DNA from 3 places in the Cytobacillus spongiae genome. Region 3 is predicted to be linked to each of the others. Evidence: riboswitches for the same ligand, from Rfam matches in the RefSeq annotation. Region 3 holds a riboswitch; each other region holds the start of a gene.
The links. A riboswitch is a leader RNA that binds a small molecule or an ion and turns the genes downstream of it on or off. The one in region 3 is predicted to bind FMN.
Positions count from the first base shown of each region.

Region 1: another riboswitch for FMN. It lies ahead of ribD (bifunctional diaminohydroxyphosphoribosylaminopyrimidine deaminase/5-amino-6-(5-phosphoribosylamino)uracil reductase RibD); the one in region 3 lies ahead of LS684_RS13520 (ECF transporter S component).
Region 2: another riboswitch for FMN. It lies ahead of ribD (bifunctional diaminohydroxyphosphoribosylaminopyrimidine deaminase/5-amino-6-(5-phosphoribosylamino)uracil reductase RibD); the one in region 3 lies ahead of LS684_RS13520 (ECF transporter S component).

Region 1 is NZ_CP089998.1:636,885-640,162, forward strand. It holds gene LS684_RS23780 (bifunctional 3,4-dihydroxy-2-butanone-4-phosphate synthase/GTP cyclohydrolase II) at 1-303, opposite strand, end outside; gene ribE (riboflavin synthase) at 321-977, opposite strand; gene ribD (bifunctional diaminohydroxyphosphoribosylaminopyrimidine deaminase/5-amino-6-(5-phosphoribosylamino)uracil reductase RibD) at 992-2,083, opposite strand; FMN riboswitch at 2,252-2,395, opposite strand; gene LS684_RS23795 (four-helix bundle copper-binding protein) at 2,528-2,887, opposite strand; gene LS684_RS23800 (hypothetical protein) at 2,905-3,278, opposite strand, start outside.
Region 2 is NZ_CP089997.1:2,399,822-2,403,099, reverse strand. It holds gene LS684_RS12125 (DUF3231 family protein) at 112-684, opposite strand; FMN riboswitch at 847-996, shown strand; gene ribD (bifunctional diaminohydroxyphosphoribosylaminopyrimidine deaminase/5-amino-6-(5-phosphoribosylamino)uracil reductase RibD) at 1,143-2,240, shown strand; gene ribE (riboflavin synthase) at 2,240-2,893, shown strand; gene LS684_RS12110 (bifunctional 3,4-dihydroxy-2-butanone-4-phosphate synthase/GTP cyclohydrolase II) at 2,909-3,278, shown strand, end outside.
Region 3 is NZ_CP089997.1:2,661,659-2,664,936, reverse strand. It holds gene serA (phosphoglycerate dehydrogenase) at 1-1,214, opposite strand, end outside; FMN riboswitch at 1,449-1,583, shown strand; gene LS684_RS13520 (ECF transporter S component) at 1,747-2,328, shown strand; gene LS684_RS13515 (ferredoxin) at 2,626-2,874, opposite strand; gene LS684_RS13510 (YpbB family protein) at 3,176-3,278, shown strand, end outside.

The DNA.
Region 1 (3,278 bases), on a different replicon from region 3:
TTCGAATGCACTGATGCCCGTAGTGGCAGATTTATGATCTACTGAAATCGTAAAGGCCGTCCCATGAGGATCTGTATTGGACATGGTCATGGGTGAAAGCTTTAATTTCTGTGCGAGCTCCTCCGTTATTGGGGCACAGATTAACCCTCTCCCCTCTTTTGCCATGAAATTGATGACTTCAGGGGTGGCTTTATCAGAAAGGGCAACAAAGTCTCCTTCATTCTCACGGTTTTCATCATCAACCACGATAACGACTTTTCCTGCCTGGAGATCTTCCAGGGCTTCTTCAATCTTATTGAACATGGGGTCATCCCTCCCTATTAGTCAGCAAACCCATTTTGTGATAAAAATTCATAACTGAGGCTGTTTGAATTACTTTTTGACTGCTCCTTTGCTTCGTAGAACCGGTGAAAATATTTCGCCATTACGTCACATTCAATGTTGACGGAGTCCCCCACTTTCTTACTGCCAAGAACCGTATCTCCACGGGTCTGGGGAATTAACGAAATCGTAATGGAATGATGTTTCACATCAAACACGGTCAGTGAAGTGCCGTCTATGGCGACAGAGCCTTTCATGATAAATAAATGAATCTGTTCCTCGGGTATGGCAATGTCCATGTACCAGGCATTTTCAACCTTTTCTATCCTCAGGATCTTACCTATCCCATCTACATGACCGTTAACGAAATGACCTCCGAAACGACCGTTTGCGGCCATAGCTCTCTCGAGGTTTACTTTGGATCCATACGAAAGGGTTTTAAGCGTCGTACCTTCAAAGGTTTCGGGCATGACGTCCACTTGGAATTGCCTTGAATTGAATGAAGTGACCGTGAGACAGACACCATTCACACTGATGCTGTCTCCGATATGAACATCTTCCAAAATACTGCTTGCTGCTATCGTTAGTTCCATAGAAGAGGAAGATTTTTTCATGCGCTCAATAGAGCCTATCTCTTCAATTATTCCAGTAAACATCCTTTTCCCCCCTTTCAAACTGATTTTTGTGGGAATGCAACGATTTTAATGTCCTGCCCTACACGATCAATGCTCTTGATCTCCATCTTCATTCCATCTGCAATGGTCGGGTATCCTTCTCCTCCAAAACTGGTGTAAGCGGACTTTCCTCCGACAATCTTGGGAGACATGTACATAATCAACTCCTGAAACGCACCTTCCATTAAGAAAGAGGAATGAATCGTTGACCCGCCTTCTACATAAAGGGAGAGAATATTTCTTTCACCGAGTTCTTTTAAAACCGTGTGAATGTCAACCCTTTCATTTGAAGTGCTGATGATTTCACATCCCTTTTCTACAAAAGGCCGCCTTTGATCTTCATTGACGGTATTACCCGTAAATATGATTGTCTTACTCTCCTGATCTTCCACTACATGAGAGTGCAGGGGTGTACGTAAAAATGTATCCAATATAACTCGAATGGGGTTTTTTCCACCTTGGGGCAGACGGGTGGTAAGGTGTGGGTTATCTTTCATGATGGTATTGACTCCAACCAATATCGCGTCATGCCGGTGACGATCATGGTGGACGTCCGTTCTTGAAGTTTCTGAAGTGATCCATTTGCTATCCCCTGTGTCAGAGGCGGTTTTCCCGTCCAGGGTAACAGCCGTCTTGAGGGTAACAAAAGGTGTGCCGTGTTGTATGAAGTGAAAAAAATGCTTGTTTAATTCGAGGGCTTCAAGCTCAAGCTCCCCAATCATCACTTCAATGCCTGCGTCTCTCAGTTGCTGAATTCCCCTTCCTGCTACCAAGGGATTAGGATCCGTGCAGGCTATATGGACCCGTTTCACTCCACTCGAGATCAGAAGCTTCGTGCAGGGAGGTGTTTTCCCGTAGTGGGAACACGGTTCCAAGGTGACATATACGTCACTTTCCTTCGCCTTCTCTCCTGCAGCTCTGATGGCATGAACTTCTGCGTGTCCTTCACCTGCCTTGAGGTGTGCACCCATACCAACGACTTCTCCGTCCTTCACCACAACCGCTCCAACAGCAGGGTTGGGTGAGGTTTGGCCATTGGTTGCCTTTGCCAGCGAGAGGGCGAGCTTCATATAAGGTGAATGGTTCAACATATTACCTCCCTTCTCACAACACTATTATTCTAAAATAAAAAACCCCAAGTATTTTTACTCGGGGGCAATTTGGCATGACTAAATAGAGCATTTACAGAACTCGATTTGGAAATAAAATCCACAGCAAAATAATGGACTTTCCCTATCTGAATCATGTAAACACTACCGTTCCTTCTCCCATCCAGACTATCACTGTCGGCTTTGGAGTTTCACCAAATCCACCGTCTAATTTTCATTAGCCGGGTCACGGACTGAGAGCATTCGCTCATCACCGCCGGTAGGGAATTTCACCCTGCCCCGAAGGAAACCTATTCGATTATCATTATTCTATCATAGTTTATACAATAAAATCATGTGAGGAGTGCTAAATAAATTATTTTGTTCTAATTTTAATACAACGATAAAAAAGAATGCCCCCATATACAGAAGCATCCCTTTTCTTCATGCCAGCAGCTTCCTGCACTCTTCTGCACAATCAAAACAGGCCTTGGCACAGTCCTGACAATGTTCCTGGCCATGGGACCTGCATTCTGTGCCACACTCATCACATATTTCTGCACAGATGGCCAAAAATGAATGAACAAATTTACTGCTCCGCTGCATGAGATTTATGGTATATGTGCATATATCTGCACATTCACGGTCAAGCTCTATGCAAGGCATCATTTCCCTTTCTCCCTTAAGTGATGCATGATAACATATGTTACATGCCTCCACACACTTTTGTAATGCAGCTATGCAAGGTTTGTATGCAGCATTCATCTTCTCACCTCCATATTCATTCTTTAATAGCTTGTCCATGAACGGGAAAAGGATGTCTATGCCGTCAAAAAATAATCGCTGTCCACAAACCAAAGAAAGATCAGAAGCCAGTCCATTTCCTCACTATATGTCTCATAAAACGAAACATAGCTGTGGTGATAATCGAACAATTGCTGAACCGTTTGAGGAAGATATCCCTTATGCAGTGATAAAAAATTTTTTTTATTATAATTCAAGATCCATCTCTTATTGGCTTTATACATGATGATCGTATCACCCTCGTCACTCTGCCATTCAATAGCTGTAGAACTTTGATATTTCAATCGAAAAATCTTTCCCTTTTGCCCATGATCGATTTTTAACGTTCTGCTCCATTTATAAAATACCAGAGGCTGTTTATGTTTTCGGTGGAAAAGGTAGTGCTTTGGTT
Region 2 (3,278 bases), 260 kb from region 3:
TTTTTAGAAGGGAGATGATAGAGAGAAGGAAACCAAGGTGTTCTTTACGGGTTACCTATGATTGCTACATAAAAAAGAGCCATTTATGGAATCATGGCTCTGATGATCGGTTTAATGGTTTAACGAATTTGAGTTGTGTTTTGATTCAGCTCCAGGAGGAAGATAATACGGCGGAATGCGCAGCCAGCCTCTGTCCTTCATTAAATTTTTTAAGGGAGCAGCAAATTTTACTAGTTCTACTTGGATCGATATGAACAGCATTCCTACATCCGAACGAATCGTTTTTGACATCGCTTGTGCACAAAATGTAATAGAAGCAGCAATTTTCACTGAAATTAAATTGGCGATCTCATCATCAGTTAATTTCACTCCTTCAGGAACAGCTTCAGGGTTCGAGGAAGGTTTATTAGAATGAACTAATGGCAGAGGAACGCCTTCCTTTAACAAAAATTCTTCGATTTTTTTCGTATCCTCTTTACTTTCTTTAATCGCCTGTTGAATAACGTGTTTTAACTGGGGATCTGTTGTTGTGTTAAGAGCAACGTGGTAGAGAGAATGGGCTTCATGAAAAGCGGTATAAGCAGTCCATAGATCCATGACTTCCCCAACATGTAGTGGGGTTTTCGGCTCTTCGTCCACGAAATTTTTTAATATGGATGCGATGGCTTCGAAGGTATTTGCCATGACTAGCCTCCTTATTTTTTATTGCGTATTATTCCCGGACTCATTCAAAAAAAATCCGATTTCACAAGTATTTTAAATTGCTATTCTACAAAAGTGGTATTACAATAACTATACATTCGAATATAAAGGAGATTGCATTCGGTAGGCTCCTACCAATTGTGATCTCGCCTTCGGGGTCGGGTGAAATTCCCAACCGGCGGTGATGAGAGTGAATGCTCTCTTAGTCCGTGACCCGGTTTCATCTTTGATGGAAGCGGTGGATTTGGTGAAACTCCAAAGCCGACAGTATAGTCTGGATGGGAGAAGGAATGAGAATATACGTGTTTAAAAACTAGTTGTTTAAACGCTTATTTCGTTATGCTTTAACCCCGAACATATCATGCTATGTTCGGGGTTTTGTCGTATTTGAGTTGTAATACTTGGAGAGAATCGATTGAAAGGGGGAAAATAAAACACGGATGCAAGATCAAGCATATATGAACCTGGCTATATCAATGGCACGAGCGACAAGTGGACAGACGAGTCCCAATCCGTGTGTGGGCTCGGTTATCGTGAAAAATGGGCAAATCATTGGGATGGGTGCTCATTTAAAAGCTGGCACTGAACATGCAGAAATACACGCTTTGAAGCAAGCAGGCGACAACGCATGTGGAAGTACTCTTTATGTCACGCTTGAACCATGTAGCCATTATGGAAAAACACCGCCTTGCACAAAGGCGATTATTGAAGCAGGAGTTTCAATGGTGAAAGTTGCTACACTTGATCCGAACCCATTAGTTGCAGGAAAAGGAATTGAACAGCTTAGAGAGGCAGGGATTGAGGTTGAAGTAGGGATTGAGGAAGCAACTGCTGCTGATTTAAATATACCATTTTTTCACTATATCCAAACAAAAAAACCATACGTAACACTTAAAACCGCAACCTCTTTTGACGGGAAGGTTGCCACTCAAACAGGTGATAGTAAATGGATTACCTCTCCAGAATCCAGAAGCGATGTTCACCAATTACGACATAAGCATGATGCCATTTTAGTAGGTGTAAACACGATCATTTCCGATAATCCACAATTAACCACAAGGCTACCTCACGGTGGCAAAAACCCCATTCGAATTGTGCTAGACACAAGCTTAAGAACACCCATATCTTCACATGTAGTGACAGATTTACAAGCAAAGACGATTATATTTACAACTCAACGAGCAAATAAGGAACGAGTCTATCAATTGAGCAAACAAAGTGTGGAAGTGATTCAATTAGATACAGATTGTATTCTTATTGAGGATGTATTAACCTATCTAGGCGAAAAAGGGATTACATCCCTACTTGTTGAAGGTGGCCCAACTGTTCATGCGAGCTTTATTGAAGCAGGTGCTTTTCAACAAATCGTCACTTATATTGCGCCGATGATTATTGGAGGCAAGCATGCATTTCCATCTATCAGCGGACTTGGTGTAGAGTTCGTCAAGAATGCGCCGAAACTAAAGTTCATTTCAATTGAACAAAAGGATCAGGACTTAAAGATTGTAGCAGAGCCTCTAACAGGGAGTGAGACTTGATGTTTACTGGAATTGTCGAAGAAATGGGCTCGATCAAACAAATTGCTCAAAAGGGGAACACCTTGAGCCTTTCCATTTATGCGAAGAAAATCATGTCTGATTTAAAGGTAGGAGATAGTATTTCTGTAAACGGTGTATGCCTGACAGTAACAAATTTTATGGATGATTTCTTTCGAGTGGATGTGATGCCAGAAACGTTCAAAGCAACATCCTTGTCGACAATAAAAGAAGGTACCAAAGTAAATTTAGAAAGAGCCATGTCTGCAAATGGACGATTTGGCGGTCATTTTGTCACGGGACATGTAGATGGAGTAGGGAAAATTTTACGGAAGACTCCAAAGGAAAATGCCATTTATTATGATATTCAAATTTCTGACCAATATCGTCATCTCAGCCTTCATAAAGGCTCTATTGCTATTGATGGAATTTCTTTAACTCTATTTGATGTAAGTTCAAGTCATATAACGGTTTCACTCATCCCGCACTCTGCCAATGAAACGGTGCTTGGCTACAAAAAGGCTGGGGATTTCGTCAATTTAGAGTTTGACATGATTGCCAAATACTTATACCGATTTTACCAAATAGGTGATGACAAAACCTCAGCTATACAAGGGATTGATCAGGACTTCCTTAAGCAAAACGGGTTTATGTAGAAAGGGGATGAGCAAATGTTTCATTCGGTAAAAGAAGCATTAGAGGATTTGAAAGCGGGAAAAGTCATCATTGTATGTGACGATGAAGATCGGGAGAATGAAGGAGATTTTGTTGCTTTAGGTGAAAAGGTTACTCCTGAACTCATAAATTTCATGGCAAAAGAAGGAAGAGGCCTTATTTGCGCTCCGATTGCAGAAGAGTTAGCGACTAAGTTGAACTTAACCCCAATGGTTGAGGTAAACACCGATCAACATGAGACAGCCTTTACAGTTAGTGTTGACCATAAAGATACGACAACGGGAATAAGTGCATTTGAGCGTTCATTGACGATACAGAAATTAATAGAAGACGAAAGTGTGGGAGAAGACTTTAAGAGGCCAGGTC
Region 3 (3,278 bases):
AACGAATGAGAGGTAATCTTTTCACCCACCGTAATGTCACGTTCTTTTGCTGTGTGCAAGGCGTTTACTTCATTTACATATCCATCAATCCGATCGGTAAAGAATCCAGAGAGTAAGGCTTTTGTTAAATAGGTTGTTTCAAGATCTGTAACGGTTCCAGAATAGCTAATTGATAATTCTTGAACTGGTTGCTTCATAAGCTGAGAAATCATCGACCCCATCTTTTTCGCAAGGGGATGGAACGGGCGAATCTTTTCGAAAATATCTTTAGACATAGAAGGGAGGTTAATCGAGTTTGAGACGGGTTTATCTTCAAGAAATAAGCGAACTTCCTTTGCTACTTGAGTAGCTACGTTCAACTGGGCTTCCTTCGTTGATGCACCTAAATGTGGTGTGACAATGACCTCTTCAAGCTTTACTAAAGGATGATCACCCGGTGGCTCGTTTACAAACACATCAAGAGCGGCTCCAGCAACATGACCAGAAGAAATCGCCTCAGCCAGTGCTTCTTCGTCAATAATTCCTCCTCGAGCACAATTGAGGATGTACACACCTTTCTTCGTTAAGGGAAGTGTCTCTTTGTTTAATAGCCCTTTTGTTTGGGGTGTAAGTGGTGTATGGACTGTAATTATATCTGCTTCCTTTAAAACGCCTTGTAAGTCCTGTAGATGAACTCCAAGCTTTAAAGCACGATCTTTTGTAAGAAAAGGGTCAAATACATGGACATTCATACCGAATACTTTGGCTCGCTTCGAGAGCTCAGTGCCTATTCGACCTAACCCAATAATTCCGAGGTTTTTTCCATACAGTTCACTGCCTATGAAGTGGTTTCGCTTCCATTCTAAATTCTTTACTGACTGATGGGCTTGTGGAATCCGTCTAACTAGAGAAGCCATCATGGCAAAAGTATGCTCAGCTGTTGAAATCGTATTTCCATCAGGTGCATTAACAACGATGATGCCTTTTTTCGTAGCGGCTGCTACATCAATATTATCTACTCCTACTCCTGCACGTGCAATGATTTTTAATTGAGGCATTTTTTCTAAAAGTTCTTCATTTACCTTTGTGGCACTTCTAACTAACAACGCTTCTATTCGTTCTAACTGTACGTGAGGAGAGTCAACTTTCTGCTGAATAACTTCTACATTATCCATATCTAGCAATGGTTGAAGACCGTCCTCCTGAATGGAATCTGCAACTAAGACTTGGATCATGACATACACCAACCTTTTTACACCAATTTTCTGACTATTTTACAAAACGAACATTCAGCTGTCAATTGCTAAAATTGTTCATGTTTAAAATGTAAACGCTTTAATATAAAAAAGTGCGAAATTAGTACCTTTTTTTCGTTAAGAATAAAATGAGTGGTGGAAAATGGCTTTGAAACAAATATCTTCACAAGAGGATTGTTTTTCAGTATAATAAAAAATGTATAAAATAATATGGTCTATCTTCGGGGCAGGGTGAAATTCCCGACCGGCGGTGATGAGATAATTCTCTAAGCCCGCGAGCCTGTTTTTGGGGCAGGATTTGGTGTGATTCCAAAGCCGACAGTAAAGTCTGGATGGGAGAAGATGGAGGTTCTGCAAACATTCAAAAAATGCAGGTTTTGAATGTTTATTAAGCGTGCCTTTCAGATATTTCTCCCTCAAGGTGTATTCTTGAGGGTTTTTATTTGTCATGCATGCGAATTGCTGAACCTTTCCTTCTTTAGGGGATGGTCCTTAAAAAGGAGAGAACAAAATGAAAAAATTTAATGTTAAGGCTTTAGTTGCAATTGGGATGCTTAGCAGTATCTCGTACGTTTTAATGGTGTTGAACTTTCCAATCCCACCATTTCCACCGTATTTGATGATTGACTTTAGCGATATTCCTGCATTGATCGCCGCGTTAATCTTCGGTCCTGTAGCGGGAATATTAGTTGAATTATTTAAAAATATTTTAGATTATTTTATGACTGGAAGTGCAACAGGTGTACCAGTTGGACACATCGCTAACTTTATTGCAGGCGTATTGTTTATTTTACCAACTTACTATTTATATAAAAAATTGAATTCATTAAAAGGAATGACATTTGCTTTAGTAGTAGGTACCATTTCAATGGCGGTTATTATGAGTGTTCTAAATTATTTTGTAATTTTACCAGCTTATACGTTTTTCTTGAATTATCCTGCGATGTCAAGTGAAGCGACTCGCCAAATGGTTGTATCTGCGATATTACCTTTTAATGTGGTAAAGGGACTGTTAATTGCCCTTGTGTTTATGCTCATGTTTACAAAAATGCAAACATGGATTCAAAAACAAACTGTTTATCGAAATGCATGATGTTAATTGATCGACGTAGGTCGTTCCATTGATTACTGATAAAAAAGGGATTGAGAGCACATTCTCGGTCCCTTTTGTGATTTAAGGGTGAAGAAGATTGATTCCGCTCCAGGCACTTGCTTTCCGGGGGGCGGCCAGTAAGCTTCCTCATCGCTAACGCATATCAGGAGGCTCTCTTGTAACGTTAATCCCAAACTATACTTCAATGATAAAAGTGGTATTCAAAATTCGGGCATAAAAAAATCCCCTTTCAAAACGAAAGAGGATCTTTAATAGTAACTTAACTTAGTCATGTGCTTATTCGAATTTAGTTGCGTCCCCTTCAAATGGCTCATCAGCAACTTTGATAGAATCAGTTGGGCAACCTTCCATAGCGTCCATCATATCGTCGATTAATACATCTGGAATTTCAACGATTCCTTCGTTATCATCAAGCGTTACGAATGCAATGCCCTCATCATCGTAATCGTAAATATCTGGAGCAGCAGCTCCGCATGCACCACAAGCAATACAAGTTTCTTTGTCTACAATCGTGTATTTTGCCATGAAAAAACCTCCCAAAGATTAAAAGAAATGGTTATCTAATAATTTGCTTCCAAAATGAATGGAAACTCGTTCCTCATAGACTATTTTATAGCTGTTTGTAGGACATTTCAATAGAAAAAGTATTGAGAATGCTTATCATACAAGGATTTCGCCGATGTATCGACGAAATTTTGCATTTTAAGACAATTTGTTTTTTCTTTCATGATAAAATAACTAGTAGTAGGAAAAAATTCAAAAACCCACTTGGTTTATTATGACCATATTCCTGTTGAACATAAGGGTTTTTCATTGTGGTGATAACATGGATCTTTCTTTTTTTAACCAAATCATATTACATTGCCTATCGAGAATTAATGGAGAACGAACTTCTGCCTCCATTTTTCATTTAATTAATGGAAAAAAAT